Regions from separate parts of the Mesorhizobium sp. EU05-FHT14A09 genome, predicted to be linked through region 1. Evidence: riboswitches for the same ligand, from Rfam matches in the RefSeq annotation. Region 1 holds a riboswitch; each other region holds the start of a gene.
The links. A riboswitch is a leader RNA that binds a small molecule or an ion and turns the genes downstream of it on or off. The one in region 1 is predicted to bind cobalamin.
Positions count from the first base shown of each region.

Region 2: it holds a riboswitch for cobalamin, as region 1 does, so the genes downstream of both, bluB (5,6-dimethylbenzimidazole synthase) here and AC3WTO_RS07775 (aromatic ring-hydroxylating oxygenase subunit alpha) in region 1, are expected to answer to the same signal.
Region 3: it holds a riboswitch for cobalamin, as region 1 does, so the genes downstream of both, AC3WTO_RS10620 (CbtB domain-containing protein) here and AC3WTO_RS07775 (aromatic ring-hydroxylating oxygenase subunit alpha) in region 1, are expected to answer to the same signal.
Region 4: it holds a riboswitch for cobalamin, as region 1 does, so the genes downstream of both, AC3WTO_RS10880 (DUF1636 family protein) here and AC3WTO_RS07775 (aromatic ring-hydroxylating oxygenase subunit alpha) in region 1, are expected to answer to the same signal.

Region 1 covers NZ_JBYTDF010000002.1:89,254-97,156, forward strand. The annotation lists gene AC3WTO_RS07760 (aromatic ring-hydroxylating oxygenase subunit alpha) at 1-1,002, opposite strand, end outside; gene AC3WTO_RS07765 (hypothetical protein) at 1,056-1,334, opposite strand; gene AC3WTO_RS07770 (FAD-binding oxidoreductase) at 1,331-2,431, opposite strand; gene AC3WTO_RS07775 (aromatic ring-hydroxylating oxygenase subunit alpha) at 2,442-3,689, opposite strand; cobalamin riboswitch at 3,805-4,010, opposite strand; gene metH (methionine synthase) at 4,078-7,875, opposite strand.
Region 2 covers NZ_JBYTDF010000001.1:558,729-566,631, forward strand. The annotation lists gene aroC (chorismate synthase) at 1-407, shown strand, start outside; gene ribB (3,4-dihydroxy-2-butanone-4-phosphate synthase) at 551-1,648, shown strand; gene AC3WTO_RS02530 (MFS transporter) at 1,716-2,924, opposite strand; gene AC3WTO_RS02535 (MFS transporter) at 3,134-4,354, opposite strand; gene AC3WTO_RS02540 (TetR/AcrR family transcriptional regulator) at 4,542-5,123, shown strand; gene bluB (5,6-dimethylbenzimidazole synthase) at 5,135-5,872, opposite strand; cobalamin riboswitch at 5,919-6,105, opposite strand; gene AC3WTO_RS02550 (histone deacetylase family protein) at 6,282-7,208, shown strand; gene AC3WTO_RS02555 (exodeoxyribonuclease VII small subunit) at 7,212-7,466, shown strand; gene AC3WTO_RS02560 (DUF2277 domain-containing protein) at 7,543-7,827, shown strand.
Region 3 covers NZ_JBYTDF010000002.1:666,045-673,947, forward strand. The annotation lists gene cobO (cob(I)yrinic acid a,c-diamide adenosyltransferase) at 536-1,144, opposite strand; gene cobU (bifunctional adenosylcobinamide kinase/adenosylcobinamide-phosphate guanylyltransferase) at 1,146-1,655, opposite strand; gene AC3WTO_RS10615 (CbtA family protein) at 1,648-2,424, opposite strand; gene AC3WTO_RS10620 (CbtB domain-containing protein) at 2,442-2,621, opposite strand; cobalamin riboswitch at 2,656-2,850, opposite strand; gene AC3WTO_RS10625 (MFS transporter) at 2,930-4,129, opposite strand; gene AC3WTO_RS10630 (MFS transporter) at 4,289-5,524, opposite strand; gene AC3WTO_RS10635 (acetyltransferase domain-containing protein) at 5,848-6,840, shown strand; gene AC3WTO_RS10640 (methyltransferase family protein) at 6,837-7,307, shown strand; gene AC3WTO_RS10645 (homoserine dehydrogenase) at 7,419-7,903, opposite strand, start outside.
Region 4 covers NZ_JBYTDF010000002.1:716,976-724,878, forward strand. The annotation lists gene AC3WTO_RS10855 (alpha/beta fold hydrolase) at 1-756, opposite strand, end outside; gene AC3WTO_RS10860 (GNAT family N-acetyltransferase) at 944-1,411, shown strand; gene AC3WTO_RS10865 (AAA family ATPase) at 1,438-1,926, shown strand; gene AC3WTO_RS10870 (NmrA family NAD(P)-binding protein) at 1,976-2,869, opposite strand; gene AC3WTO_RS10875 (LysR family transcriptional regulator) at 2,977-3,891, shown strand; cobalamin riboswitch at 3,951-4,154, shown strand; gene AC3WTO_RS10880 (DUF1636 family protein) at 4,189-4,620, shown strand; gene cobW (cobalamin biosynthesis protein CobW) at 4,617-5,654, shown strand; gene cobN (cobaltochelatase subunit CobN) at 5,658-7,903, shown strand, end outside.

The sequences.
Region 1 (7,903 bases):
TTCGCAGGTATCGGCCGTCTTGGGGATGAAGCGGTAGATCATGCCGTGATCGGGGTAGCAGACGAGGAACGTCGTGCCGCCGAGATGGATCGAGGTGACCCCTCCATCATATTCGGCGAAGCGGCCCATCAGCGGCGCCACCGGCGTGCCGTCCCGGCTACCGGTGGAGACGCCGTCATAAAGCGCGTAACGGAAGGTGTGGATCGCCTCCTGCCCCGTTGCCGAATTCTGCCAGCGATCGCCACTGACGACCTCGATGCCCAGCGCGCAGGTGCGCGCCTCCATCGCCTGGTTGAGCTTCTCGATCATCTCGAGTGGCTGCTCCAGCGCATGGGTCTGCGAATATTCGGGATGCGCCGGTCCGCAGTGATAACACTCGACGTAATTTTCGACCGCCAGTTTCCAGTTCGCCTGTAGCGGATAGAGTTCGCGATGCGCGACCTTCGCTTCACCCCAGCCATATTGGCCGCAGCTGGTGCGCAGCGACTGCTCGATCGGGTCGAAGTCGAGCGGCGTCTCGGCGAAGGAGATGAAGACAAGCCCGGCAGCGACGCGAACGTGCAATTTCTTCAACCCGTGGGCGCTGCGGTCGAAATCCTTCGGCATCAGGCGCGCGGCACGCAATGATCCGTCATTTGTGTAGGTCCAGGCGTGATAGGGACAGACGAAGAAACGTGCATTGCCTTTCGGCTTGGTACAGACCTCCGCGCCGCGATGCCGGCACACATTGAGCATGGCGTGGATCGCGCCATCGGCCGCGCGCGTGAGGATGATCTGCTCGTCACCGAGCCGAAACAGCTCGAAGTCGCCGGAGTTGGGGATGACACTGCCGTGAGCCAGGCAATGCCAGTGCCGACGGAACAGGCGCTCCATGTCACGCTCAAAGATCGCGCGATCCATGTAGAACGGGCGGGCAAGGCCATGTCCCTGCCGATGCGCTGTGATCAGGTCGCCGATCACGTCATCGGCAGGAGATGATTGTTGGAGGTGCGCTATGCTCATCGCTGGCTACTCGTCGTTGGCTTGGCAGGGTTGGCGCGGGCTGAGCCAAATCTTCAAAGATTGGGGACAGGTCTTGGCCAATCGTCCGAGCAGGCAACAGCCGCCAGAAGGCTGCGCAGCACGATGACGTCTGGGGGGATCGATCCACGGCGGTCGATCAGCTCGATCTGTCGTTGTGCGGCGATCTCAAGCCTGATGCCGGCCGGTACGGACATCAGCCAGTCGGCAAAGACCTCCTCCGGTGGCGGCAGCGGAGAGATCGCGGCCAGGATCATGCGGTCGACCTTTCGCGACCGCGCCACAACAGTCTTCTCGTCGTCGCGGATGGTCATGCCTCGATCTCCAGCGCGGTGAGCGGCTTTGAACAACAGGCGAGGATGTAGCCGTCGGCGATCTCCTCATCGAGGATGCCACCATTGTGGTTCATCTCGACGTCGCCCGAGACCTTCCTGACGCGACAGGTGCCGCACAGGCCGAACTCGCAGGCCGCCGAGATGCGAACGCCACTGGCCCTCGCCGCTTGCAGCACCGTCTGGCCAGGAACACAGTGCCCGTCGACATTGGAGCCAGTGAAACGCACCAGCACGGCCGTCTCTACCGGTATTGCAGCACCAGCCTCCGTCGTGTCCGGTGGCAGGACCTCCGCCGGAGGAGCACCGAAACTCTCCTGGTGGTAGTGGGCCATGTCGAAGCCGGCGGCTTCAAGCATGCCGCGCACGGCGCGCATGAACGGATCCGGTCCACAGCAGAACACCTCGCGCTCATGGAAGTCGGGCGACAGCAGCGGCAACCTGACGGCATCGATCCGCCCCATATGCCCGAACCAGCTTTCGCGGCTGGACCGCTCTTCGATCATGAAACCGAGCGACAGCCCCGGCATGTTGGCGCCGAGCAGCTCAAGCTCCTTGCGGAAGATGATTTCTTCCGGCCGCCTGGCGCAGTTGACAAAGGCGATGTCCGTCCATGGCGCACAGTCGTTCAGCCAGCGCAGCATCGACATCATCGGGGTGATGCCGGAACCGGCCGAAACGAAGAGATATTTCGCGGCAGGGTGGTTGTGATGCGAGAAATCACCGGCTGGGCCGCGTGCCTTGATGCGCGAGCCCCGCTTGAGATTGTCGAACATCCAGCGCGTGCCGACGCTGCCGGCCTGCGCCTTGACAGTTATGGCGATCGAAAGCGGTCGTGACGGTGACGAGGCCAGTGTGTAGGTGCGCATCAGTGGCCCCTCGGCCGTCGGCAGCTCCAGCGTGATGAACTGGCCCGGCTTGTAGCGGAACCAGGTCTGCGCATCCGAGCGGAAGGTGAACGTCTTCACGTCGGGCGCTTCATCGGTGATGCCGGCCACTTCCAGCACCTGCAGGCGATCGTTCCATGGCGCCATCTCGTCGAGATGGCGATAGAGGTGGATGCTCGTAACGGCGTTCATTGCAGTGGCCTCAGGCGACGCTGCGCAGCGCAGGTCTTTCGCCCTCGGTCAGCCGAGGCTCCATGAAACGCGCATACCACTCGACGAACTGGATGACGCCGCCTTCGTGCAATTCGGAATACGGCCCCGGCTGGTAGGCCGGCGAGTTGATGCCGAAGGCATTCTCCTCGACGATGCGGCGATCCTCGTCATTGGTCAGCGTCCAGACATGGATCAGGTTCTGCAGGTCGTAGTCGACACCTTCGACGGCATCCTTGTGCACCAGCCATTTGGTGGTCACCGCCGTTTCGGTGGCGCTGATGGGAAGAACGCGGAACGTCACCGCGTGATCGCCGAGAATGTGGTTCCACGTCGTCGGATAATGGTAAAGCATCAGGGTGCCGATACGATCAGTGGCGACACCGTCGGAGAGGTCGCGCTGCACGGCGCGCTGGCCTGTCATGGTGTAGCTCACCGCGTGTGGAAGCAGCGGCGCGCGTGTCGTGCGGTACTGACCAGCCGTATCGATGACGAAACGTGAAGGCAGCCCGGCGGCCTCGCAGCGCGCCCAGTGCTCCAGCAACTCGGGGTCGTCCTCGACGCCGTTGACGCCGGTCACGGTAGGCGCTTCCGGGAAGGTCTTGCACAATTCCGGATGGTTGCCCGCGCAATGATAGCATTCGCGGTTGTTCTCCCAGACCAGCTTCCAGTTGCCCTTTTCAACGATGGTACTTTCGAAGGCGATCTTGGCGTCAGCCAGGCGATGCGGCAGGAAATAGGGCTCCATCATCTGGCGGAAGGGGGCGAAGTCCGCCGGCTGGTCGGCCAGGCAGACGAAGATGTAGCCGCCGGCGCTTTCGCAGGCGACCGGCTTTAGCCCGTAGTCGTTACGGTCGAAGCCTTCGGCCATCTGCCGGGCGAACAAAAGCTTGCCATCGAGGTCGTAGGTCCACTGGTGATAGGGGCAGACCAGCCGGGCAGAGGTGCCCTTGTCGACGGTGCAGACGCGGCTGCCGCGATGGCGGCAGGAATTGTGGAAGGCGCGGATCTTGTTCTCGCGGTCGCGCACCAGCACGATTGGATAGGCGCCGATCTGGACAGTAAAGAAACTGCCGGGCTTGGTGATCTCGCAGTCATGACCGACGAACAGCCAGTCGCGGTACCAGATCAACTCCATATCGAGCTTGAAGAAATCCGGATCGGTGTAGAAGGGCTGTTCCAGCGAGAAGCCATCGCGCCTGGAGCGAATGAGCTTCAGCATTTCATGACGTGTGTCCATGTCCTGTCCTCGTCAAAGGACTGAACTGGTGGTGATGGAGGGTAGATGGCCATGTTGGACGGTCTTCGACCGGCGCACGGCTTTCTGCCTCTTGACCGCCCACCGCGATCAGTCGAGTTCCAAAAAGTCCACGGCTGGTTTCCGGGCTCCGAAGCTGTCCTTGGCGGACCCGTCTCGACACCTTCCCAAGCCTTCGCCCAGTGGCTGTCGTCGAGACAGAAGCTTCGCTACCGTTGCGGGGGCAGCGCCGGCATCAAACCGGCTTCCCAATTATCCCTGCGGCATGGTTCGCCGCAGAGCACCTTGAACATCACGATCTGATCACGGACGCCGCGCCGGTGCGATGACGAAAGCGACATCGGCGCAGTGCAAAGGCGACAGGCTGCGATTACTCGGCAGCCTCTGCAAATGGCGCAGGCACGTAGTTGAGAATCGGCCCAAGCCAACGCTCGACATCGGCAACGCCCATGCCCTTGCGCTGCGCATAATCCTCGACCTGATCGCGCTCGACCTTGGCGACCCCGAAATAGTAGCTCTCTGGCTGTGCCAGATAGAGCCCGGAAACCGACGAGCCGGGCCACATTGCCATGCTTTCGGTCAGGCGAACGCCAATCCTCTCCTCGGCATCCAGCAGGTTGAACAACGTCACCTTCTCGGTGTGATCCGGCTGGGCCGGATAACCGGGCGCTGGCCGGATGCCGCGATAGGGCTCACCGATCAGTTCGTCGGGCGCCAAGTTCTCATCGGCGGCATAGCCCCAGTATTCCTTGCGCACCTTCTCGTGCATGCGCTCCGCGAAGGCTTCTGCAAAACGGTCGGCCAGCGCCTTCACCAGGATCGAATTGTAGTCGTCATTGGCCCGCTCGAAGCGTTCGGCGATGGCGACCTCCTCGATACCGGCCGTCACGACGAAGCCGCCGATATAGTCGGGCCTGCCGCTGTCCGCGGGCGCGACGAAATCCGAAAGTGCGACATTCGGCTTGCCGTCCCGCTTGGTCAGTTGTTGGCGCAAGGTAAAGAAAGTGGCCAGTTCCCCTTCCCTGCCCTCATCGGCAAAAAGCCGGATGTCGTCGCCAACCGTGTTTGCCGGCCAGAAGCCGATAACGGCTTTCGGCGCGAACCATTTTTCCTCGATGATCTTCTTGAGCATCGCCTGCGCATCATCGAACAGCTGGCGCGCGGCCGGCCCCTGCTTTTCGTCTTCGAGGATCTTGGGGTAGCGGCCCTTCAGTTCCCATGTCTGGAAGAATGGCGTCCAGTCGATGTAGCGGGCAAGTTCGGCAAGGTCCCAGTTTTCGAACACCCTGGTTCCGAGGAAGGACGGTTTCGGCGGCTGGTAGCCGGTCCAATCGACCCGGTGTGCGTTGGCACGTGCCCTGGCCAGCGGCAGTCGCTGCTTTTCCCGCTCCGAGCGCTCATGCGCTTCGGTCACCTTGAGGTATTCCGCCTGGATCGTGTCGACATATCCCGTCTTCATTTCGGGCGAGAGCAAGCTCGAGACGACGCCAACGGCGCGGCTGGCGTCGGTAACGTAGACGGCCTGTCCCTTGTGATAGCGCGGATGGATCTTGACCGCGGTATGGACGCGGCTGGTCGTTGCCCCGCCGATCAGCAGGGGGATGTCGAACCCCTCGCGCTCCATCTCCGAAGCCACATGCACCATTTCGTCGAGCGATGGGGTGATGAGGCCGGAAAGGCCGATCACATCGACCTTCTCATTGCGCGCCGTCTCCAGGATCTTGGTTGCCGGCACCATCACGCCGAGATCGATGATCTCGTAATTGTTGCAGGCGAGCACCACGCCGACAATGTTCTTGCCGATGTCGTGGACATCGCCCTTCACAGTGGCCATCAGGATCTTGCCGGCGCTCTGGCGTTCGCCATTGTCGATGCCAGCGGCGGCATTGGCGAGCTTCTCGGCCTCCATGTGCGGCAACAATCCCGCGACCGCCTGTTTCATCACACGGGCGGATTTCACCACCTGCGGCAGGAACATCTTGCCAGCGCCAAACAGGTCGCCGACGACATTCATGCCAGCCATCAACGGGCCTTCGATGACGTGCAGGGGGCGCTCAGCCTTCAGCCGCGCCTCTTCCGTGTCGGCATCGATGAATTCGGTGATGCCATTGACCAGCGCATGCGAAATCCGCTCTGCGACCGACCATTCGCGCCAGGCGAGGTCTTTCTCCTTGGCTTCCCTGCCGGCCGTGCCTTTGTAGCGCTCGGCAATCTCGAGCATGCGCTCGGTCGCCGTGCCGCCGACCTTCGGCTGGCGGTTGAGCACGACGTCCTCGCAGGCTTCGCGCAACTCGGGATCGATCGATTCATAGACCGCCAATTGCCCGGCATTGACGATGCCCATGTCCATGCCGCGCTGGATGGCGTGGTAGAGGAACACGGCATGCATGGCTTCCCGCACCGGCTCATTCCCGCGGAACGAGAAGGAAAGATTGGAGATGCCGCCGGAGATATGGACATGCGGCAGCGTCGCGACGATCTCGCCCGTCGCCTCGATGAAGTCGACGCCGTAATTGTCATGCTCTTCGATGCCGGTGGCGACGGCAAAGACATTGGGATCGAAAATGATGTCTTCCGGCGCAAATCCGGCCTGCTCGGTGAGCAGCTTGTAGGCCCTCGTGCAGATCTCGACCTTGCGCGCCTTCGTGTCGGCCTGTCCGACCTCGTCGAAGGCCATCACCACCACGGCAGCGCCATACATCCGGCATAGCCTAGCGTGATGCAGGAAGGCCTCTTCGCCTTCCTTCATCGAGATCGAATTGACGATCGCCTTGCCTTGCACGCATTTCAGCCCGGCCTCGATGACATCCCATTTCGAGGAATCGATCATCACCGGCACGCGGGCGATATCGGGTTCGGCGGCGACAAGGTTGAGGTACTCGACCATCGCCTTTTGCGAATCGATCAGGCCCTCATCCATGTTGATGTCGATGACCTGAGCACCGTTGGCGACCTGGTCGCGGGCGACGTCGAGGGCAGCCGCATAGTCGCCGGCGGTGATCAGTTTCCTGAATTTGGCCGAGCCGGTGACGTTGGTGCGTTCGCCGACATTGACGAAGGGAATGTCCTTGGTGAGCGTGAACGGCTCCAGGCCGGACAGCTGCATGCGTGGCGACCGTTTCGGCTGGCTGCGCGGCGCATGTCTGGAAACCGCTTCGGCGATCGCCGCGATATGCTCCGGCGTCGAACCGCAACAACCGCCGACCACATTGACCAGTCCTTCGCGCGCGAACTCCTCGACCTGCGCAGCCATGAAGTCCGGGCTCTCGTCGTACTGGCCGAAGGCATTCGGCAACCCGGCGTTCGGATAGGCGCAGGTGAAGGTATCGGCCGCGGCCGAAAGTTCTGCCAGATGCGGTCGCATCGCGGCGGCCCCGAGCGCACAGTTCAGGCCGATCGTGAAAGGCTGTGCATGGCGGATCGAATGCCAGAAAGCTGTCGGCGTCTGACCGGACAGCGTACGGCCGGAAAGGTCGGTGATCGTGCCGGAGATCATGATCGGCAGCCGGACGCCCTTCTCCGCATAGATCTCCTCGCAGGCGAAGATCGCGGCCTTGGCGTTGAGCGTGTCGAAGATCGTCTCGATCAGGATGATGTCGGCGCCGCCGTCGATCAGCCCACGCAACTGCTCGCCATAGGCGAGACGCAGGTCGTCGAACGTGACAGCGCGATAGCCGGGATTGTTGACGTCCGGCGAGATCGATGCGGTGCGATTGGTCGGTCCTAGCGCACCGGCGACAAAACGGTGCCTGCCGTCCTCCTGCTCCGCCCGGCGCAGGGCGCGCCGCACCAGCCGCGCACCGTCGCGGTTCAACTCGTAGACCATGTCCTCCATGCCGTAGTCGGCCTGTGCAATCGACGTTGACGAGAAGGTGTTGGTCTCGACGATGTCGGCACCGGCCTTGGCATAGGCGTAGTGAATGTCTTCGATGGCCTTTGGCTGCGACAGGATCAGCAGGTCGTTGTTGCCCTGCTGGTGGCAGGCGCAACCGCCGAAACGATCGCCGCGGAAATGATCTTCCCCGAAACCGAGACCCTGGATCTGGGTGCCCATCGCACCATCCAGCACAAGGATGCGCTCCTGCGCGGCAGCCTCCAGTGCTGCGAGAATTTCCGAGCCGTCAGGGCGCGACGACAGCGGGCCGAAGAGTTCATCGACCGAAGACATATTGCGACACTCTTCATTCCAGGAACGA
Region 2 (7,903 bases), on a different contig from region 1:
TCGACCAGGACATCGCGTCGAACCTGATGTCGATCAATGCCGTCAAGGGCGTCGAGATCGGCAACGGTTTCGAAGCTGCGCGCATCACCGGCGAGCAGAATGCTGACGAAATGCGCATGGGCAATGACGGCAAGCCGGTTTTCCTCTCCAACAATGCCGGCGGCATCCTTGGCGGCATTTCGACCGGTCAGCCGATCGTCGCGCGCTTTGCCGTCAAGCCGACTTCCTCGATCCTCAATCCGCGAAAGTCCATCGACCGGGATGGCAAGCACGTTGACGTCGTCACCAAGGGGCGGCACGACCCTTGCGTCGGTATCCGCGCCGTTCCGATCGGCGAAGCGATGGTCGCCTGCGCCATTGCCGACCATTACCTGCGCCATCGAGGGCAGGTCGGTAGTAGGCAATAGGCAATCGGCAGTCGGGACACGCCATCGGAACCCGACTTGCTGTTGTTCCTGTTTCACACCATCTTCGCCTACTGCCTACTGCCTACTGCCTACTGCCTACTGCCTACTGCCTACTGCCTACCGCCGCGAACGAAGTGAGCTCCATGCCTTACGATCAGAAGAAAATTGTCGAAGCCCTGCGCGCTTTCGAGCGCGGCGAGATCGTTGTCGTCATGGACGACGACGGGCGTGAGAATGAGGGCGACCTGATCGTCGCGGCCGTGCATTGCACGCCGGAAAAAATGGCCTTCATCGTGCGTCACACGTCCGGTATCGTTTGCACGCCAATGCCGCGCGAAGAGGCCAAGCGGCTGAATCTGGCGCCGATGGTGGCCGACAACGACTCCGCCCACACCACCGCCTTCACGGTCAGTGTCGACTTCAAACACGGAACCACCACCGGCATCTCCGCCGAAGACCGGACCTTGACCGTACGCAATCTTGCCAATGGCAATGTCGCGGGCAGCGACTTCGTGCGTCCCGGCCATATCTTCCCGCTGATCGCGCGCGAAGGCGGTGTGCTGATGCGCTCCGGTCATACGGAAGCTGCCGTCGACCTGTGCAGGCTGGCGGGTCTTCCCCCTGTCGGTGTCATTTCAGAGCTGGTCAACGACGACGGCACGGTCAAGCGAGGCCCCGAAGTGGCGGCCTTTGCCGAGGAACACGGCCTGAAGCAGGTTTCGGTGGCAGACCTCATCGCCTACCGCCAGCGCAAGGAAACGCTGGTCGAACGCGTCGCTTGCTCCGACATCGACACGCCGGGCGGCAAGGCGACTGCAATCGCCTATTCGCTGCCCTGGGAAGCGATGCATCATCTTGCGATCGTCTACGGCGATATCCGCGACGGTGAGGAAGTGCCGGTGCGGCTGCATCTGGAAGACGTCACGACGGATGTGTTTGGCACCCGTACCGTTCTCGACGGCATCATGAAGACGCTCGGAGAGCGCAAGCGTGGTGTCATCGTCTATCTGCGCGAAGGGTCCACGGGCGTCGGCAGCCATGGCGGTCGCAACCGGCAGGCCGGCGGCGAGGATCACGAGGAAGCGCGCAGGCGCGAGAATGAATGGCGCGAGATCGGCCTTGGCGCCCAGATACTCAAGGATCTCGGTATTTCCTCGATCAATCTGATCGCCTCGCGCGAGCGGCATTATGTCGGCCTGGAAGGTTTCGGCATCCGCATCGCCAAAACCGAAATTCTCTAGGCTTCAACACGTGCTGCTGCAAAAGAAAGGGCGCCCATGGCGCCCTTTCTTGCCCTGCCGGAACCGTTCAGGCGATGGCCGGAGCGGTCGCCCTGCGCACGGATCGCTGCAGGTTGCCCTGGCCGGCCAGGGCGATGATGAAAGCGACAATGCCGGCGGTGATCGAAACCAGGAAGCCGCTGGTTGGTCCGTAGGTGTCGATCACCCAGCCGGCGGCAGACGAGCCGGCCGCCAGGCCGATGCCGATGCTGGTAATTGCCCAGGTCATGCCTTCGGTGAGCTTGGAGGAGGGCACCAGCTTTTCGACCAGCGCCATCGCGGTGATGATGGTCGGCGAAACAGCAACCCCGGCGACGAACAACACCAGACAAAGCATCGGAATGCTGCCGACGATCAGCAGCGGCAAGGTGGTGAGTGCGGCCAGTGCGATCATGATGAGCAATTGCCGGGCCAGCGGCAGCTTAAGTTTCAGCATGCCGAAGGCAAGGCCGGCGACGAGCGAACCCGCCGCATAGGCTGACAGCGCAAAGCTGGCCGCGGCTTTGTTGCCTTGCGCCTCTGCGAAGGCGACGGCCGCCACCTCGGCCGTGCCGAAGATCGCGCCGATGGATGCCAGTGTCAGCGCGATGATCTGCAGCGAGCCGAGGCGGATGACGGAATGACCGCCGCTGCGCTCCTGTGCGTGGACCGGCGGCTCGGTTGATTTCTGTGCGGCAAACAGCAGGCTGCCGACGATGAGAAAGACGGTGGCGGCCAGCGGACCTGCTTCCGGGAACACGGTAACGCTCAATCCGACCGCCAGGATCGGGCCAATCATGAAGACGGCTTCGTCGACGACGGATTCGAAGGCAAAGGCGGTGTGCAGCTTGGCGGTGCCGCGATAGAGCTCGGTCCAGCGTGCCCGCACGAACGAACTGAAGCTCGGCATCGCGCCGCTTAGCACGGCAAAGGCGAACAGCGTCCAGTTCGGCGCCCTCAAATGGGTTGCCAGCAACAGGCAGATCAGGGCCGACACGGCGACGACCGTTGCCGGCACAAGCACGCGGCGCTGGCCGTGGCGGTCGACGAGCCGCGATACCTGCGGTGCGATCAGGCCGCTCGCCAGCGCGAACGTGGCCGCAACGGCGCCCGCAAGCCAGTACTCGCCATGCGTCTCGGACAGCATCGTCACGATGCCGAGCGTGATCATCGAAAGCGGCATGCGGGCCAGGAAGCCGGCCGCGGAAAACGCCTTGGCGCCGGGCGCCTGGAAAATTTCACTGTATGGATTGCGCATGTAAGCCCCCCGGGGCACGGAGATAGAGCATTTTGTAGCCAAGTGGAATCATTTGGCGTTACAAAAATGCTGCGAAAACAAAAACTTAGAGCGTTTCCGCGTTTCCGTGAAAAACGGAAACGCTCTAGTTGAAATTTCGAAGACAGTCGAGCCGCCTGGGCGGGCGGCTCGTTGGTCCTGTCCGGGCTTGGGCAGGGAAGTGGCGAACGTTACTTGGCGGCTTGCGGGGCAGTCTGCGATAACTCGCCTTCGGTCTCGCCGGCGAGCGTCTTCTGGCCGAGAAGCACGATCACGAAGGCGATCGTTCCCGCCGCGACGGAAACCCAGAAACCGTTCTGCGCACCGTAGTTGTCGACCACCCAGCCTGCGATGAAGGCACCCAGGGCCATGCCGATGCCGATGCCGGTCATCACCCAGGTGATGCCTTCGGTCAGCATGGCTTCGGGCACCCGGCGTTCGATCAGGCCGAAGGCCATGATGAAGGTGGGCGAGATCGCAACGCCGCTGACGAAGACGGCGAGCGCCAGCAAGGGGACGGTGTTGGCGACGAGCAGTGGCAAGGTGGTCAAGGCAACCACGGCGATCGAAAGAGCCAGCAGGCGCTGTTTCGGAGCCTGCAGGTTCAGCGCGCCGATAATGAGGCCAATTATGAAGGAACCAGCGGCGTAGACGCCGATGACGAGGCTGGCTGCGGTAGGCTGGCCAAGTTCCTTGGTGATGGCCACGGAGCTTACCTCCGCCGTGGCAAAGATCGAGCCGACGAAGATGAGCGCCAGGGTGATGATCTGGACGGGACGCAGCATGATCGCCGAGCCGCTGCTGCCATGCGCCTGCGGTCGGACCTTGGGTTCGCTGGACCGCTGCAGGATGAATGCCGTCATGCCGAAGGCAAGAAGGAGCGTGCTGGCCAGCATGCCTGCCTCGGGGAACAGTGCTACGCTGAGACCCACCGAAAGCGAGGCGCCGGCAATGTAGACCAGTTCGTCGGCGACCGATTCGAAGGCGAAGGCTGTGTTGAGTTCCGGCTGGTCGCGGAACTTTTCGGTCCAGCGCGCACGCACCATGGCTGGCACCGAAGGCATTGCGGCTGCCAGGAATGCCGAGGCAAACAGCGTCCAGCTCGGCCAGTCGTAGTGGGTTGCCGCGAGCAGGGTGACGAAAGCGATGACGGAGACGATCGTGGTCGGCGTTGCGACGCTTGTCTGGCCGAGCCGGTCGATCCATCGCGAGATCTGCGGGGCAGCAAAAGCGTTGGTCAGGGCAAAGGTGGCCGATACCGCGCCGGCCAGCCAGTATTCGCCGCGCGCCTGCGACAGCATTGCGACAATGCCGATGGGGGCCATGGCAATGGGCAGCCGGGCAATGAAGGCGGCGGCTGCGAAGCCTTTGGCTCCGGGGACTCTGAAGATTTCACCATAAGGATTGCGCATGGGAGCACTCCTGGAATTTTGAGGGTGCGCCACTTACATACGTGGCGTATGCGAATGAGATAATTGCATACGTCGCGTATGTCAATTAATATACGGCTCGTATGTAAAAAAATATACGCAGCGTATGTAAAGACGACGCAACAAGGGAAACAAAGCAATGCGGCCGGCTCATAAACCCCGTAGCGAAATGATCGCCGAAACCCGTGCGAAGCTGATTGCATCGGCGCGCCGGGCCTTCGCGACAGTTGGTTACGCGAACGCGTCCATGGACGATTTCACCGCCCAAGCGGGGCTGACGCGCGGCGCGCTCTATCATCATTTCGGTGACAAGAAGGGGTTGTTCGAAGCCGTCATCGCACAGATCGACCGCGAAATGGCTGCACGTCTCAGTGCGGTCTCTGCGAAGGCCAAGACACGCTGGCAGGGGTTCATCGACGAGAACATCGGCTATGTCGAAATGGCGTTGGATCCGGAAGTCCAGCGCATTGTCCTGTGCGACGGTCCGGCGGTTCTGGGGGACCCGGCGCAATGGCCGAACGCCAATGCCTGTATCCAGTCGGTGACCAAGAATCTTGCGGCGCTGAAGGAAGAGGGCGTTATCCGCGATATCGATCCGGAGGCGATGGCGCGGCTGATCAGCGGCGCTTCGCTTTATGCCGCGCAGTGGATTGCCAATTCCGATGACCCTGCCGCGACATCGTTGAAAGCGGTCAAAGCCTTCCGCGCATTGATGGAAGGTTTGCTGGTGGAAGGCAAAGCCGCTGCCTGAGTTGACCCAGACTAATTCCGGCCTGTGACGGCGTCGGCCGCTTTTTTCAGGCCGTCTTCGCCGGCGCCGCCGAAGGTCTCGCTCATGACAAGCCTGGAGAGCGGCAGACGCGAGGCCCAGCCATTGCGTTCGAGGTCGGGCCTTGCAGCAAATTCCGAGACGTGGCCGACGCAAAGATAAGCGACGGGCACGACGTGGTCGGGAATGCCCAGCAATTGCTTCAGCGCCTCCGTGTCGAGGATGCTCACCCAGCCGACGCCGATCCCTTCCGCCCGCGCCGCCAACCAGAAATTCTGGACCGCGCATACCGTGCTGAAGAGATCCATCTGCGGATTGTGCCAGCGGCCGAGCGGCGAGCCTTCACTGCGTCGCCGATCGCAGGTGATGCACAGGTTGAGCGCGCTTTCGCAGATACCTTCGAGTTTGAGCTTGCTGTAGAGCGCCTGTCGCTCCTCCGCTATCCGGGGCAATTCCTGCGACCGGGCCGCCAGGAAAAGGTCGCGCACCGCCTCCCGTCGTTCACGATCACGGATTACGATGAAGTCCCAGGGTTGCATGAAGCCGACCGACGGCGCGTGATGCGCGGCTGCGAGCAGGCGGGCGAGCACGGCGTCGTCAATCGGATCCTGTCGGAAATGGCTGCGCACATCGCGGCGCGTGAAAATGGCGCGATAGATGGCCTCGCGTTCAAAGTCCCCGAAGGCCAAATCCCCGGATAAATGGCAGGCATGGTTGCGGACGGTGTCCATCGCTTTTCCCTTGCGATCGAAACAACGTCATCCGCCCGTCCATGCGCATGACCATTCCTGTCCGGCCGGTCTTCTGGCTTGGGTTCGTCCCGCTTGTCGGCGCCTTCCCGTCCGTTTCACGGACAGTGGCTTTTGCCGAGCGATCCCCCATACAGCGTTGGGCACGCCACGGATTTTCACCGTGTTCCCGATTCTCCCACCTCGCGGCAGGCACCTGACAGTGGAGCGAATCTATCCGAGTTGAGGCGCGAATACAGCCTTGATCTCGACGTCGCGTGACGCCTTTTCCCCAACAGGCTGGAGCAATTTCAGCAATAGAAAGTTGGAGCGTTTCCGCATTTCCGTGAAAAACGGAAATGCTCTACGCCTGTCGCGTGGCCATCATCTCCATTGCTGATAAGGTGCCCCCATGACGACCCGTCTCTACACACATCCGATTTTCCTGGAACACATCACTCCCACCGGTCATCCGGAGCGGCCGGACCGGCTGCGTGCGATCGAACGGATACTGGATGACGAGGCCTTTGCCGCGCTCGACCGGCAGGAAGCGCCGATGGGCGACGAGGCAACTGTCCTCTATTGTCATCCGAAGGATTTCGTCGAGCGTGTGCGCAAGGCGATCCCGTCGGACGGCATCGCCGTCATCGATTCCGATACGGTGGCGAGCCCGAAAACCTGGCAGGCGGCGCTGACGGCGATCGGCGCGGCCAATGCTGCCGTGGACGATGTCTTCGCCGGCAAGGCCGACAACGTCTTCGTGGCGGCGCGTCCGCCAGGCCACCATGCCGAGAAAACCACGGCCATGGGATTTTGCCTGTTCAACACCGCGGCGATCGCTGCCCGCTACGCTCAGGAGAAACACGGCGTCGAACGTGTCGCCATCGTCGACTGGGACGTGCATCACGGCAATGGCACCCAGGACATCTTCTGGGATGATCCGTCGGTGCTCTATTGTTCGACCCACCAGATGCCGCTTTATCCCGGAACGGGCGCGAAAAGCGAAACGGGCGCCGGCAACATCGTCAACGCGCCTTTGGCGCCGGCGACCGGCAGCGATATCTTCCGGGAGGCATTCAACACGCGTGTCCTGCCCGCGATCGATTCCTTCGCGCCGGACCTCGTCATCATCTCGGCAGGTTTCGACGCGCACCATCGCGATCCGCTGGCGGAGATCAATCTTGTCGAGGATGATTTCGACTGGGCAACCGGGCAGTTGATGGATCGCGCCCGCCGTCATAGTTCAAACAGGCTGGTCAGCGTGCTGGAAGGCGGCTACGACCTGCACGGATTGGCATTTTCGGTCGCAGCGCATGTCGGCCGCCTGATGAAAGGATGAGCCGTGGCTGAAGAAGCGAACCAGGATGTGAAGGCGATGAGCTTCGAGCAGGCACTCGATGCGCTGGAGAAGATCGTCGACGATCTCGAACGCGGCGACGTGCCGCTGGATCAGTCGATCCGCATCTATGAACGCGGCGAGGCGCTGAAGGCGCATTGCGATCGTCTTCTCAAGGCCGCCGAGGACAAGGTGGAAAAGATCAGGCTCGCGCGCGACGGCAAGCCGGTCGGTACCGAACCGCTGGATGGCGAACAATAGTTAGAGCGGAATACGGATGGCATTTCGCTCTAACGAGGGCAGGGGACAACACCGGGCATATCAAAGGGAGATATCCATGTGTCGTAACATCAAGCCGCTCTTCAATTTCGAACCGCCGGCGACGGATACCGAAATTCATGAGGCGGCGCTGCAGTTCGTGCGCAAGATCAGTGGCGCCAACAAGCCGTCCATGCGCAACAAGGAAGCCTTCGATCACGCGGTGCGGACCATCGCCAACGCCGCGCATGAGCTGCTTGTTGTGCTTGAGACGACCCAGCCGCCGCGTAACCGCGATGAGGTGGCGGCAAAAGCCCGGGCCAAGTCGGCCTTGCGGTTTGCTCCCAAGCCGGTGACAGCCTAGCAGGTTTGTTGTCGCGCGGATCGGACGGGCCCAGCAAAGTCGGTGGGCACGACAAAGTGGCCGTCGGTTAAAGTCT
Region 3 (7,903 bases), 580 kb from region 1:
ATCTATGCGCTACGCGATCATATCGGAAACATCCGATACATTGGTATCACGAAGGGCGATAAGAACGGCTTCTACGGACGCATCTACAGTCGACACGTAACCGGATCGGAGGGCCGGAGCCACAAATTTTCCCACGCATACAATACAGGACGCATGTGGCGAGAGAAGCGTGACGCCGGCTCCGATGCCGTAATTGCAAAGCAACTACGGACCGCTTTTGTCAGGCGCTATTGCCGCGCAACGTATGTATCGGTCCCCCCTATACTTTGGACCAAGCTCTCTCAATTGGAACTTGCGGTTCAGGCAATTGCTCCTAGTGAGATGCTCGCGTGGGGAAACAAGCGCATCTTTGATCCACTACCGGAACCGAAGGAACTTGTAGATATCCTGATTAGTGACCTAGGCCTTACGTCTGGGCAACGTGCGGCCTTAGCGAGACAAGCGGCGCTATCGCGAAAGACGGGAGCCCATCAGTTTTCGTAGTGATGGATTGAATGTGTGATCCCTACGATGTCAATGTAGGGGTCTCTCGGCATTAGAACTCGATGCCCTGCTGCGCTTTCACGCCGGCTGAAAAATGGTGCTTGGTCGCCCCCATCTCGGTAACGAGATCGGCAGCTTCGATCAGTGCTGGCTTGGCGTTGCGCCCGGTGACGACGACATGAAGGTCCTCGCGCCGCCCCTTCAGTGCAGCCACGACACGATCGACATCCAGATAGTCGTAGCGCAGCGCGATGTTGAGTTCGTCCAGCACCAGCAGGCTGATGGAGGGATCCGCCATCAATTCCTCCACCTTCACCCAGGCAGCCTGCGCCGCGGCAACATCCCGCTTCAGATCCTGCGTTTCCCAGGTGAAGCCCTCACCCATCGAATGCCATACCAATTGATCGCCGAAGGCCTTGAAAGCGTCCTTTTCGCCGGTGTGCCATTTGCCCTTGATGAACTGAACGACGCCGACCCGCCGGCCATAGCCCAGCATGCGCAGGGCCAGCCCGAAGGCTGCCGTGGTCTTGCCCTTGCCGGGGCCGGTATTGACGATCAGCAGGCCCTTCTCGATCGTCTTTTGCGCTACTTCGGCATCCTGCACCGCCTTGCGCTTGGCCATTTTGGCCCGGTGACGCTCGGCTTCCTTGTCCTCGATCATGTCATTTAACCTTGAGCGGCAGGCCCGCAACAGTCAGCACCACCTCGTTGGCGACCGCTGCGACCTGCTGGTTGAGACGACCGCCCGCGTCACGGAAGCGGCGCGCCAGCGCGTTGTCCGGCACGATGCCAAGGCCGACCTCGTTGGACACCACAAACCACGGGCCGCGTGGTTTCGAAAGCATGGCAGCCAGGCTCGCGCACTCAGCCTCGACGTCATGCTCAGCCAGCATGTGGTTGGTAAGCCATAGCGTAAGGCAATCGAGCAGCACCGGACGCCCGGCAGGCAGGCGCTCCAGGGTTCCGACAAGGTCGAGCGGCGCGTCGAGCGTTTCCCAACCTTCGCCCCGACGAGCGCGATGATGGGCGATGCGTTCGCGCATTTCATCGTCGTAAGCCTGAGCGGTCGCGATATAGGTCCACGGCGCCGGCAGCGCGGTAATCAGCGTTTCGGCATGCGCGCTCTTGCCGGAGCGCGCACCGCCGATAATGAAGGTCAGGCGATCAGGCAAAGCTGTCGCGAAGGCTCGAAGCCTGCCCGGTGAAACGACCGCGCACAACGCCCACGACCGCCCCCAGCACGACCCAGAACACCAGATTGGTCAGCGTCACTGCGACCACGAACTGGTGATGCAGGCCTTCCGGAATCGGCGTGTCGTAGCTTGCCGGCTGCGGCGCGCCGACGATGTGCGGCGCGACGATCAGCGCGATGGCGAGCACTGTGAGCGGCAGTGACCGGCGGAAAGCGATCAGCGCAAGGCCGATGGCCGTAGCGACGACCGTGGAAATCCACCAGATCTGCCTGGGGATCAGATCGGCCGCTGGCATTGCAGGCAGTTCAGGCGGCAATCCAAGGCCGGGCGCCAATGTGAAGACCGCAAAACCGGCAAGCCCCCAGAACACGCCCTGGCGCCAATTGCCGATGCCGCCTGCAAATTCCGAGAAGGCGACGAGGATCAGCGCGAAACCGATGCCGGTGACGACATTGGAAAGCACATTGAACGAGAACCGCTCGACACCGTCGGCAGGTGCCCAGCCTTCCACTTCCTCAGCCGGAGCGGCGGCCGGAGCCGGCGCAGCGGAACTCATCGCGCTGGTGCCGGCATCGGCAGCGGGTGCGGCAGGTGCGGCCGCATGTTCGTGGCCGCCGGCGGCCTGTTCATAAACTTCCGCCTTCAGGATCAGCGGTACGGTTGCGTAAGCCTGCAGGCAGGCGAGGACGATGCCGGCCAACAGGCCCGCGATCGCCGCGACGAACACGACGTTGCGAAAAACAGACATGGTGGGTTCCCCCCTGGTTAGTGGCAGGGGAATGCCATCGAGTGGCGTGCGTCGTGAGCGGCGTTGTGCACGGCCTCGATGTGGGAGAAGCCGGTGAAGCCGATAACGAAGATGCCGAGCAGGCCGGCCATTGCCAGTTGCAGAAAGCGCGACTGCGATGAGGTCGAGGCGCCGAGGGAAACGGAAGCAGTATTCATTGTCTGTCCTTTCGCCCTCCACCCGAGGGCATTGCCGTCATTGCTGTCGCCGGCAGGTCTCCTGGCTTGCGGATCAGCGCCCTTCTCCACCTTCCCGAGGCGAACCTCAGTGGCATTGGAGAGGACTACCGCTCACAGTTGCGGGGGCAGCCACGGCTTCGGATGGTTTTCCCCCCTCCCCACCGTATTCCCTCTTGGTCCCGAAGGGACCGACGACGGTGGAGACTATAGGAAGAATCGCAGCGCCCGGCAAACCAAATTCCGCCATTGCCAGACGCATCAGCGTCATTGGCGCCCGGCTGTCGTCCCTACATCGATTTCGGCAGATACCGCCAGGTAACAACGGCACAGGCAGCTGCAAGGCAGCCAAGCGTGGCAAAAACCGAGCCCAGGCCGAAAAAGGCCAGCACAAGCGAGTAGACCAGGGGTGGGGTCAGCTCCGAGAAATCGAGATAGGTGCGGTAGACGGCTGCCATTTGCGGCCGCTCATAGGCGCGCACCGAGCGCATGAAGGCGGTGGAGCCGATGGCGTCGAGTGCGATGGTGAACAGGGCGCCGACCAAGAGCAGGCCGGCGGTGGCAAGCGGAATCAGTTCGCCGATGGCGCCGGCAAGCCACAGTGACACCGCCATCCCGACAAAGGCGAGCGTCATCACGTTGCGCGCGCCGTAACGCCTGCCTGCCCTGCCCCAGAAAATGGCTGAGAACAGGAGGGCGTTGCCGGCCGAAACCAGCAAGCCGCCGGCGAGTTCACCCTGGTCGGTGATGACCATGAACAGCGGACCGTAGACGAAGAACGTCGTCCAGTAGCAGGAACGGCCGAAGGCGATAAGCCAGGCGAGCCGCAATCTCGGCTGCCTGACGAAGCGTCCGATATTGGCAAACGGATTGATGGGACGGCTCTTTCCCGGCACGATCATCGGATTGTCGCCGAGACGGTAGTACCAGAACAAAGCGAGCAGGCAGAGCGCGAACACAGCCACCGCTCCGTGCGCAGCATAAATGCCATAGCGCGTGTACAGGAAGATGCCGAGCGTCGGGCCGCTGGTCCAGGCGATCATCGACCACGCCATGCGCAGCGACTCTGCCTGCATGAGGTCTGTCTTGCGGATATGATCCATGATGTAGAGGTTGAGCGTGATCGACAACGCGCTGGCACCCATCACGCGGCAGAGCATGCCGATGATCTGGCCCGGCAGCGAATGGGTGACGAAGAACAGCGATCCGATCGCAAGCAACAACGCGCCGGCCGTATAAACCCATCTGCGTGCAAAACGATGGATTAGCATCGGCATGAACAACGTGACCGAGAGGCCGAGCAGCGAGACGATCGTATAGAGGATCGAGACCGTCTGCTCGTTCTTCAGGATCTCATAGGCCTGGATCGGGATAACCGAAGCGACCGTGGCACGCGCGGCAGATTCGATGGCGTAGAGCGAAGCAAAGGTACGCGCATCCGCCGGCGGGACGGCCGGTAGCCAGATCGGATGGCGGACATGCGTGGACATGAATTCCCAGGATTCGCGACTTGCAGACGAAATTTGCGTCGCCGAGAGCCGGATCGGTAGCAGGAAACCGACGCGCTCGGGCCGGAATGCGAAGCCGGCCAACGAGTTTGCAAGGCTGGTACAACGACAGTGCCTTTGTCGCCCTTGAAACGATCGCCATCAGTCCCTTCGGCGAGATTGCGGATCGACAACAGCCACAAGGATCGCCGCAATCAAACCATTGCCCGCTGCGACCAACAGAATGCTCAAAAGGGTATGAATCGTTGCCGTCTCGGCAAGAAACCATCCGGCAACCGTAACAATCAACGCTCCGCCGCTGATTGACATGGCCGCAGCCAGCCCTGCGGCGGTGCCTGCCGTGCCATCGCGTACAGCCATCGCACCCATATTGGCAGCGGGTAGGGTCAAGCCGTTGCCGATGCCGATGAACATGCAAGGACCAAAGAACGCCAGCGGATGCGCCATACCCATGACAGAGAGGACCAGGCCGAATGCAAGCCCGACACAGGTCAGCAGGCGAGCGATGACGAGCAACGTGGCACGAGGCACTCTCGCCCCGTAGCGGCCGCTCAAAAAACTGCCGCAGATAAAGCCGGCAGGGACCATTCCCATGAAAAGGCCGAGCATTGCGCTCGATCCGCCCACCACCAGAGGTGCACCGGCCAGGAAGATGTAAAGTATCCCGGATGACCAGGCCATTGCGGCCGTATATGCCCAGAACCTGATGGATCTCAGCAGTTGCGCATATGAGCCAAGAAACGGCCGGGCTTTTCCGACCGGAGAGGCTGTCTCCCTCAGCTCCCGTTTCGACAGAAACAAGATAGTCGCGCCGAAGGCCGCGAGAACCAGGAAGATCGTCCGCCACCCGAAGAATTCATCCAATGTCCCTCCAAAGGTGGGACCGAGCATCGGCGCCAAGGCCCAAGCCATTGCGGCATAACCCATCCTGCTCGTCCCCTCGCGCTCGCTCGATGTTTCCTTGATTGCGACAAGTGCCACCGAGAAACAGGCGGCGACGGAGGCTTGCATCGCGCGAAATACGAGGAACACCAGAATGTTGGGGGCAACCGCACAACCTATCGAAGCAAGAATGAAGATCGAGAGCGAAACAAGCGCAACGGGCCTGCGGCCATACCGGTCCGACATACCGCCGGCGACCAGCCCCACCAGCGCGGTCACGATCGCATAGCCCGCGACGGCAAGGCTGATGAGTTTGACGTCGACTTGAAACTCGCTCGCGATTTTGGGCAACGACGGCGCAATGACGTTGACGGGCAGCACAGACAGCGCTGACAGCAGAACAAGGATGACAAACCTGGACTGCGAGGCGTCATCTGCCGCGCCTGTCTTTGCGCAGGCCGTTGCCGAGTGGCGAGGGTGACGATCTCTCGTCATGATCACATCCTTGGTTTTTGGAACTCGGCAGATCGGACTGACCGACCGGACCCTAAGGCAATAAAAAAGGCCCCTTCAGGAGCCTGTTTGCCGCGCATGGGTGCTTTCGCCGGATGGTTACACCATCCTGCCCATGCGCCTTCCTACCATGATGGCGATCATTTCGACCTTCATGCGCTCATTGCTAGATGGTCATTGCAATCCGGTCAATGTTGCAGCGGTGAACCGTTGGCCTCGAAGACGAGCGGCCGCCTTGCCGCCCATTCTCGCCCCGGAGGTATCCATGCTAGGCATTGCACAGTCGTAATTCCGAATCCTGCCGCATGAGCCTTGAACAGCAAAACTCCTCCTCCCGGCGCATTGCGCTGATCGATGTCCTGCGCGGTGTCGCGCTTCTGGCGATGGCCAGCTACCACTTCACCTGGGACCTCGAATTCTTCGGTTATGCGAGCCCGGGGCTGACCGCGCATGGACCCTGGAAGCTCTATGCGCGCTGCATCGCATCCAGCTTCCTTTTCCTGGTCGGCGTCTCGCTGGTGCTCGCGCATGGCGAACGCATCCGCTGGCCGGGCTTCTGGAAACGCTTCGCCATGGTGGCGGTGGCTGCGGCTGCGATCTCGCTGGTCACCTATTTTGCCACACGGGAGAGCTTCATCTTCTTCGGCATTCTGCACCAGATCGCGCTGGCCAGCCTGCTCGGCCTTCTGTTTCTGCGCCTGCCTGCCCTGCTGACATTGATCGTTGCCGCACTGGTGATCGCGGCTCCGTTCTATCTGCGCTCGCCTGCTTTCGATCATCCGGCACTGCTATGGGTCGGTCTCTCCTCCATCGACCCGCGTTCGAACGACTACGTGCCGCTGTTTCCCTGGTTCGGAGCGGTGCTGATTGGCATTGGGCTGGCCAAGTTGGCCAAGGCAACCGGGTTCTTCCAGCGGCTGGCAAACGTCTCACTCGGCCAGACGCTTGATCGGCCCCTCGGCTTCATCGGCCGCCATAGCCTGGCTTTCTACCTCATCCACCAACCGGTGCTTATCGGCTGTGTCTGGCTGTTCGCACAGGTGTGGCCTGCTCCGGAGCAGGATCCGAAGATCAGCTTCCCGAAAGCCTGTCAGGCCGCATGCCAGGACGCCGGCCGCGACGCCGCCTTCTGTGTGCGCTATTGTGGTTGCATGCTCACAGCGTCCGAGAAGGACGGACTGCTGGCCGGAATCATGAAAGGCGACCAATCGGCTTCGGCCAGGGCGCGCGTCAACGATCTCGCCAGCACCTGCACGGTCCAGACAGAGGACGCCATGAGCCCAGGGGACCCGCAATGACCGAACCCGCACGCCTGCCTTTTCCGCTGCCGCCCATCATCTTCCTGGTCGCGCTGGTCGTGGGGGTGGGTCTGGGTATTCTCTATCCCCTGCCCTGGTTCGGCGATGTCCTCGGCGACATCCTGTTCGGCTTTGGCTGGCTGGCTGCGCTGGGCGCGGTCGCTTTATGGTTCGCCGCCATCCGCATGATGTTCAGGGCAAAGACACCATTGAATCCAGCCGCAACCCCGAGCCACCTGTTGACCGGTGGTCCCTTCGGGCTCAGCCGCAACCCGATCTATCTGTCGCTGGCGACATTGGTCGTCGGCATCGGTCTGATCACCGGCAATGTCTGGCTGATCCCGCTTGCTTTCGTCGCGGGGCTTGTAACCAGCAAGCTGGTGATCCAGCGTGAAGAAAAGACCCTCGCCGGCAAATTCGGCAAGAAATATCATGATTACGCCAAGCGCGTGCGCCGCTGGATTTGAAGCTGGAGCGTTTCCGTCTTTCACGGAAACGCGGAAACACTCTAAGTTTTGTTTTCGCTGCATTTTTGTAGCCAAGTGGCTCCACCTGGCTACAAAACGCTCTAGGGGCGTTTAGCCGGCGCGCTCGATGCGGATCACTTGCGCCTTGTCGGTCAGGTGGCCGTCCTTGGTGATCGCCTCCACAGCCTTGCGTACCGCGGCTTCCGTGGTTTCATGCGTGACCAGGATGACGGTCTTCTTGTCGATGGCCTCCGGCCCGACGGCGTGCTGAACGATCGATTCCAACGAAATGTCGTTGTCTGCCATGCGCTTGGCCACCGATGCGAACACGCCAACGCGATCATGCACGGTGAGACGAATGAAGTAGCCACCGGCATGGCTGCGCATCTGCGCTTTCTTGTAGGGCTTCAACTCCTTGGCGGGACGGCCGAACACCGGCCCGTGCTGGAATCCGGGCTGGCTCTTGGCGATGTCGGCGATGTCGCCAACGACGGCAGAGGCCGTCGCGTTGCCGCCCGCACCAGGCCCGGACAGCAGCAATTCGCCAAGGATGTCGGTCTCGATCGCCACGGCATTGGTGACACCATGCACCTGCG
Region 4 (7,903 bases), 630 kb from region 1:
AGCCAGGCGCGACCCGGCGAGCGGCTTGCCCATATCGCCCATGGCGCCACCGCCAAGCAGCCGGAACAGTGCAACCGAATGCTCGAGCGTCGCCACGTCGGCATCGCCGCTGATGATCAGCACGGGCATCTTCAGCGCTTTCACATCGGCTTCCCACGCCATCGGTTCCTTCTCGAGCTGGATCAGCTTGGCGACCAGCGCCGGAAAACCGTCCGGGTTGGCGGCAAGCTTCTTGTATTCGGCAGCAAAAGGCATGTTGACGAACATCTCGACGTTCATCTGCGGGATGAAGGCGGTGAATTCGGGCTGCCAGCCCTTGGCGTCATAAGCGGCCGACGCGGCAACCAGCTTGTTGACTTTTTCGGGATGGCGGATGGCCAGTTGCAGGCCTGCGGCTGCACCCATCGAATAGCCGAACACATCGGCTTTCTTAAGACCCACCTTGTCCATGAAGCCGGCAACATCATCAGCGAGATTGGGGTAGGTGATCGGCCGGTCGATGTCGGTTGTGCGGCCGTGTCCCTGGAATTCCAGTGCATAGACCTTGTGGGTCTTGGCCAGTGTCGGGATGATCTCTCCCATCGACGGAATGTTCATGTAGGCGCCGTGCAGGACGACCAGCGGCTCGCCCTCGCCCGAAACCTCGTAATACACTTTCATGCCATTGACCTCGACGCGGTCTCCGACGGGTGCGGACCCGGCAAACGCCGGGCTGGCGAGGAGAAAGGCAGCGGCAACTAACAATGCGCGGAACATGAGGTTCTCCGTTGGTTGTCTCATGCGTTTTCGGTAACGCTGACGATAAGACGAAGCAGTGTTTCGCATTCCGACATGGCCAGGGAAAAATTTCTTCTGGCGGCTGGCTACGGGTCACACGCCAGTGGCATCGTCGCCATCTCCTGCTATCTCAGCCGCCGCGCGCAACAGACCGAAAGCCTTCCCCATGCAGCATGAACCCGTCCCGCAATTTCGAACTGCAACCACGGCGGATGCGGCCTTGATCCGCGACATCATGCATGCGGCTTACGCGAAATGGATTCCGGTGATCGGACGTGAGCCGAGCCCGATGAAAGCCAACTACGAAGAGGCACTGAGGAAACATCAGTTCACGCTGCTGTATCTGGGAGCGGACATCGCCGGGCTCATCGAGACCAGACTGGAAGACGATCATCTGTGGATCGAGAATGTCTGTGTGCTGCCCGCCTATCAGGGCAGAAGTCTCGGCAAGCTGCTGCTCCGCCATGCCGAACACATGGCGCAGCAGGCCGGTCGCGCCGAAGTCCATCTGGACACCAACATCGCCTTCGAGGCCAATGTCGCTCTCTATGAGCGACTGGGATACGTCATCAGCCAGCAGGAATCGCAAAGCGACGTCATCTACATGCGCAAACCTCTGGCACTCGGCCTCTGAGCCGACCCGCAATCCGAGGGTCCCGTATGAAACGCGTTCTGATCACCGGCATGTCCGGAACCGGCAAGTCGGCAACGATCCGGGCTCTCGCCGCCCGCGGCTACGCGGCCTACGACCTCGATACGCCGGACTGGTCGCATTGGATCGACGCTGCTCTCGACGACGCGCTGACACCCGGGGATGGCAAGGACTGGGTCTGGCAGTTGGACAAGGTGCGGGGGCTGCTTTCCGAACCCCGCGACAGCGTGCTTTTCATCAGCGGCTGCGCCGAAAACATGGAGGAGCTTTTCCCGCTGATCGACAGTATCGTGCTGCTCTCGGTCCCGATCGATACGATCATGCGACGGGTTTCGGCACGCGCAACCGGCGGCTATGGCCATGCCGGCGAAGAACGCCGCAAGATTGCCGAACTGGTCGAAATGATCGAGCCCCTGCTTCGGGACTCCGCTGACCACGAGATCGATTCGAGTGGTCCGGTCGAGGCTACGGTCGACCGAATCCTGCAACTGGTATGACGGCCGCTGCGGCCGTCATTTCGGTCAGCCTGTCGCTGACGCAGACCAATCAAGCCCACGGCGATGGGTGTGGCTCCGCGCGGGAAAGCTCTTCGAAATACTGCCGCAACGTGCGCGGCTCCCGCCCGAGAATGGCCCGCAGGGTCAGGCTGTTTCCGGCAGACCCGAATTCCGTGTAGGACGCGAACACACGCGCCAGCTGCGCCAGCGACGCGCCCTTGAAAGGCGGCTTGGCGATTTCTGCCCACTCTTCGAAGCTGAGCTGCAGCGGCTCGACCGTCCGTCCAAGCACGGCGCTCATGAGGGCGGTGATCTCGACACGATTATACATGCCATCGGCAGCCAGCTCGAAGGAGCCACAGGCGAGCCGGTCACCCGTCAACGCCTCGGCAGCCACTTCGGCGACATCACGATAGTCGACACGGGCCAGCCGCACGGTATTGGAGAATGGCTCGGCGAAGACGCCGTTCTGGATGACCGCCGGCCAGGCCGGCGCAATGTTCTGGAACAGCGTTGCCGGGTAAAGAATGGTGTAGTCGAGATTGGAGCGCAGCAATGCCTCTTCGACCGATAGCTTGCTGGCATGATTGGCGAGCCCGTTGGCCGGATGAATGACCGACGAGAATACGAATTTGCCAACCCCTGCCCGTTTCGCTGCATCGATCATGGCGATACCGAGTGCTGGTTCGTCCGCCACGAAAGGCGGACCGACATGGTAGACCGCGTCCACACCGGGCAGCGCGAGGTCGAGGCTGTCGGCGTCACGCAGGTCTCCCTTCGCGACTTCCGAGGCGCCATTGTCTCGCGCCGCCTGCCCGGCGGCTTCGGTGCGCGCCAGCGCCCGCACGATGACACCCCGACGGGCAAGCTCCGCAGCGACGTAACCACCGCTGCGGCCGGAGGCGCCGACCACGAGCACGGTTTTCCTGTTCATGTCAGACATCGGTTTTCCTTTCTTGGCGAACTCCATGCCCGGAACATCGGTCTCCCACTTATCGATTGGTAGACGATCGATCCGTGATACGGTCTCCCGGAAATCGGAAAAACACCATGGATCGGTTTGGTGACGTCGAAGCCTTCCTGGCCATCGTCGAACGCGGCAATCTTTCGGCCGCCGCGCGACATCTCGGCCGCTCTCTCCAGGCGATCAGCCGCTCGCTGGCGGCTCTCGAAAAGAGTGTCGGCGTCGAACTCGTGCGCCGCACCACCCACAGGGCCCAGCCCACCGAGGCGGGATATGACTTCTACCGCCGGGTGAAGCCAGCACTTCAGGAAATCGCTGAGGCGAAGGTGGAAGCCGGCGATCGCAGCGCAGAGCCTTCCGGGCTGCTCAGGATCGGTGGACCAGAGCTGTTCGGGCCACGCTATCTCATCCCTGTCGTCGCCCGTTTCATGGAGTTGCACCCCAAGCTGGAGGTCGAACTCAGCCTGTCTAACCGCTTCGTCGATCTTGCCCAGGAAGGGATCGACCTTGCCATCCGCATCGGCGAATTGCCCGATTCCGACTTGAAGGCACGCCGGCTCGGCGCCATGCGCCGCGTCGTCTTCGGCGCACCGTCCTATTTCGGCAAACATGGCCGGCCCCGCCATCCGAGCGAACTGGCAGAACATCCATGCGTTTTCCGCAACACCGATCGCGATGCCGGCGCCTGGCAATTCCTGGACAGCAGCAAGCCGCTGACCGTCAAAGTGAACGGCCGGCTGCATCTCGACAACGCAGCCGCCAGCCATGCGGCGGTCGCGACCGGCCTGGGTATCGGGCGCGTGCCACTCTGGCAGATCCAGGATCTCGTCGACAGCGGCGCGGTCGAAGTGATCCTGGAGAATTTCGAACAACCAGCGGTCCCGGTCCACATCGTCTGGCCGGCAGCCCGGCTGCCACTGGCCAAAACCCGGCTTTTCATCGATTTCCTGGCAGCCAACCTGCACATCGAACCTCGCAGCCGGGATTGCGTCACGGTTTGAGCAACAGAGTTGCGACGTGATCCGCCGTAACCACGCGTTGACAGCGTGACCTGCCCAAGCCTAAATCCGGCAAAGACGGTCTCCTCCCTTCACCAGGAGGAGCGAAGAGGGAATGCGGTGCGGGGCAACAGCCTCAACTCCGCGGCTGTCCCCGCAACTGTGAGCGGCGAGCCAAGGCCGATAGCCACTGGGAAATGCCCGGGAAGGCGGCACCAAGGCACCGACCCGCGAGCCAGGAGACCTGCCGTCTCAACAGAACCCCAACGCCTGGCGGGTGTCCCGGGCAAGGAGCCTGATTTGGATCGCGACGGCAGTTTTTCAGCTGAGACGGAGAGTGTGACAGCGGCTATTGGGACCGCCCCGGTCACTGTCATCGTCTGCTCGTCCTGCCGTGACGAGAATGGCTCCGATAGCCATCCCCGCGCCGGCGCGCGGCTGGCCGAAGCCACCCGCGCCGCCGCTGACGATCGCCAGACCATCGATGTCCGCACCGTCGAGTGCCTCGGTAACTGCAAGCGCCGGCTTTCGGCCGCACTGCTGCGCGACGGCTGCTGGAGTTATGTCTTCGGTGACCTGACCATCGACTCGGGTTCCGATCTCGTCACCGGAGCGGAACTTTTCGCAACATCGCAGGATGGCCTGATCCCATGGCGGGGCCGTCCCGATTCGCTCAAGCGCGGCCTCGTCGCGCGCATCCCTCCCCTTGCAATACTGAAGGACCAGACATGACCGCCTCCGTTTCCCGCGTGCCTTGCACCGTCGTCACCGGCTTCCTCGGCGCCGGCAAGACGACACTCATCCGCAACATCCTCGAAAACGCAAAGGGCAAGCGGCTGGCGCTGATCGTCAATGAATTCGGCGATGTCGGTGTCGACGGCGAGATCCTCAAAGGCTGCGGCGTCGACAGCTGTCCGGAAGAAAACATCGTTGAACTCGCCAATGGCTGCATCTGCTGCACGGTCGCCGACGATTTCGTGCCGGCGCTCGACCAGATCCTTGCACGCACACCGAAGGTTGATCACATCCTGATCGAAACTTCCGGCCTCGCGCTGCCAAAGCCGCTCGTGCAGGCCTTCCAATGGCCGAGCGTGAAGAACCGCGTCACCGTTGACGGCGTCGTCGCCGTGGTCGACGGCCCCGCGCTGGCCGAAGGTCGCGTCGCCTCCGACATGGATGCGCTGGCCGCTCAGCGCGCCGCAGACGACTCACTCGACCATGACGACCCGGTCGAAGAAGTGTTCGAAGACCAGGTTGCCTGCGCCGACCTGATCATCCTGTCCAAGAACGACCTGCTGGACGAGGCAGGTGCTGCACGCGCCAACGCCGTGCTCAGCGAGCACATCTCACGCGCGGTCAAGGTGGTGCCGACGGCTCAGGGCAAGGTCGATCCCTCTGTGCTGCTTGGGCTCGGCCTCGCCGTCGAAGACGATATAGAGAACCGCAAGAGCCATCATGACGGCATGGGCGACCACGAGCATGATGACTTCGACACGTTCGTGGTCGAGATTCCTGCCGTCGCCAATCCGGAAGATCTCGCCCGGCGTGTCGCGGAAGCGGCAGACAAGGAAAACGTGCTGCGTGTGAAGGGGTTCGTCGAAGTCGACGCCAAGCCGATGCGGCTTCTGCTGCAGGCGGTTGGACCGCGCGTGAACCACTATTATGATCGCGCCTGGACGGCCGAAGACGACCGCCGATCGCGGCTGGTGGTGATCGGGCTGAAGGGCCTCGACCGCCCGGCCATCGAGAAGATCCTGGTAGGATAAACGTTGCACATACTGACCACCACCTCCGCCTCGCTCGACGATATCGCCGAGCCGGTCGACCTGCGCCAGCAGCCGGCGGAGATGGTGGCGCTGTCTTTCACCGACAGCGATCTGGCCGGATTGGCGTCCGCCTGGCAGGCGGATGCCGGCAGCCTGCCCTCGATGCGGCTGGCAGCGCTTCGCGACCTTCGCCATCCCATGTCGGTCGATCTCTGGATCGACAGCGTCGCACAGCATGCCAAGGTGATCCTGGTGCGTATCCTCGGCGGCTACGACTGGTGGCGCTACGGTTGCGACCAGCTTGCCGCGACTGCCCGCGCCAAAGGCATCAAGCTCGCGCTGCTGCCCGGCGAGTCCCACGACGAGGATCCGCGCCTCACCGAAGCTTCCACCCTGCCTGCGGACGAGCTTGCCGCCCTGCTCGCCTATTTTCGTCAGGGCGGGCCGGCCAACATGACGGCACTGGTCCAACGCCTCGCCGGACATTGCGGCCGCAATGTCGCCGTGAGCCAACCGGTCGAAGTGCCCAAGGCCGGATTTTACGTCTCGGCCTCCAACCCCCTCCCTCTCACCGCAGTCTCCCCCTTAACGGGGGAGATTGTCGGTAGGCTGGAGGGGTTTCGGATCCGGCACAACGGAGGCGACCATAAATTCGCTCCCGTCGTACCAATAATCTTCTACCGTTCGATGCTGCTGGCGGCCGATGTGGCACCGATAGACGCCTTATGTGACGCACTCTACCGCCAAAATCTCGCTCCGGTGCCGATCTTCGTCTCTTCATTGAAGGACCAAAACGCCGTTGCGTTTGTTGAAGCGGCATTCAGGATGCTCAATCCTGCCGCCATCGTTACCGCCACTGCGTTTGCGTCCAGCGCAGAGCCAGGCGCCGAGACCCTGTTCGACCGCGCCGGCGTGCCGGTGTTCCAGGTCATCGTCGCCACCACACGGCGCGATGCGTGGGAGACCAACCAGCGCGGCCTGGCCCCGGCCGATCTCGCCATGCATGTCGTGCTGCCGGAGCTGGATGGCCGCATCTTGGCCGGCGCCATTTCCTTCAAGGCCGAACTGGAGGCGGACACCGCACTCGCCTTTCGTGCTTTCGCCAACAGACCGGAGCCCGATCGTGTCGAGCGTGTCGCCGACCGTATCGCAGCGCATATAAGGCTCCAGCAGGCGGCCCCGGCCGAACGGCGTCTTGTCATCCTTGTTCCCGACTATCCGAGTGCGCCAGGCCGTACCGGTTACGCCGTCGGTCTCGACGTACCCTCCTCCGTGCTCGCCATGCTGCACGACCTTAACGATGCCGGCTATTTCGTTGAGAAGATTCCTGAATCCCCACGCCGGCTGCTCGACCTTCTGGGACAGGCAGGCCAGCGCCTGGCGGCCGACGACTACGCTGCGCTTTCCAGTGACCTGCCGGCAGATGCGCGCCAGACCGTATCCGACGCCTGGGGCGAAGCCGGCGGATCCCCTTTCCCGTTCCGCGCAGCGACCTTCGGCAATGTCACCGTGGCGCTGGCACCCGATCGTGGCCGCTCCGCGGACCGTCGCGCCGACTATCACGATCCGACGCTGCCGCCGCGTCACGAACTGGTTGCCTTCGGCCTGTGGCTGCAGAAATCACTCGGCGCACACGCGATCATTCATGTCGGAGCGCATGGCACGCTGGAGTGGCTACCCGGCAAGACCGTCGCCCTCGGCCCGAATTGCTTTCCAGAAATCGTCACCGGCGGACTGCCGGTGATCTACCCGTTCATCGTTTCCAATCCCGGCGAAGCTGCGCAAGCCAAGCGCCGCGTCGCGGCGGTCACACTCGGTCATCTGCCGCCGCCGTTGACCGGTGCCGGCCTGGACGATCACCAGCAGGAGCTCGAACGGCTGGTTGATGAATACGCCCAGGCCGACGGGCTCGACCGCCGCCGCCGCGACCGGTTGGCCAGGCTGATCGTCGAAACGGCCGCAAAAACCGGCCTCGCAGCGGAGGCCGGCGTCGCCAAGACCGATGCGCCCGATGAAGCGCTGCGCCGCATCGACGCCTGGCTGTGTGACCTCAAGGACTTCGCGGTCAAGGACGGGCTGCACGTCTATGGCCGCTCCGAGGACGGCGAAACCGACGCATTGCGCCTGCAAAGCGCAACCAACGAAAAGGCGGCGCTGCTCGCGGCCCTCGATGGCCGCCATGTCGCCGCCGGCCCGGCGGGTGCGCCTGCCCGCGGCCGCATAGACGTCCTGCCCACCGGCCGCAACCT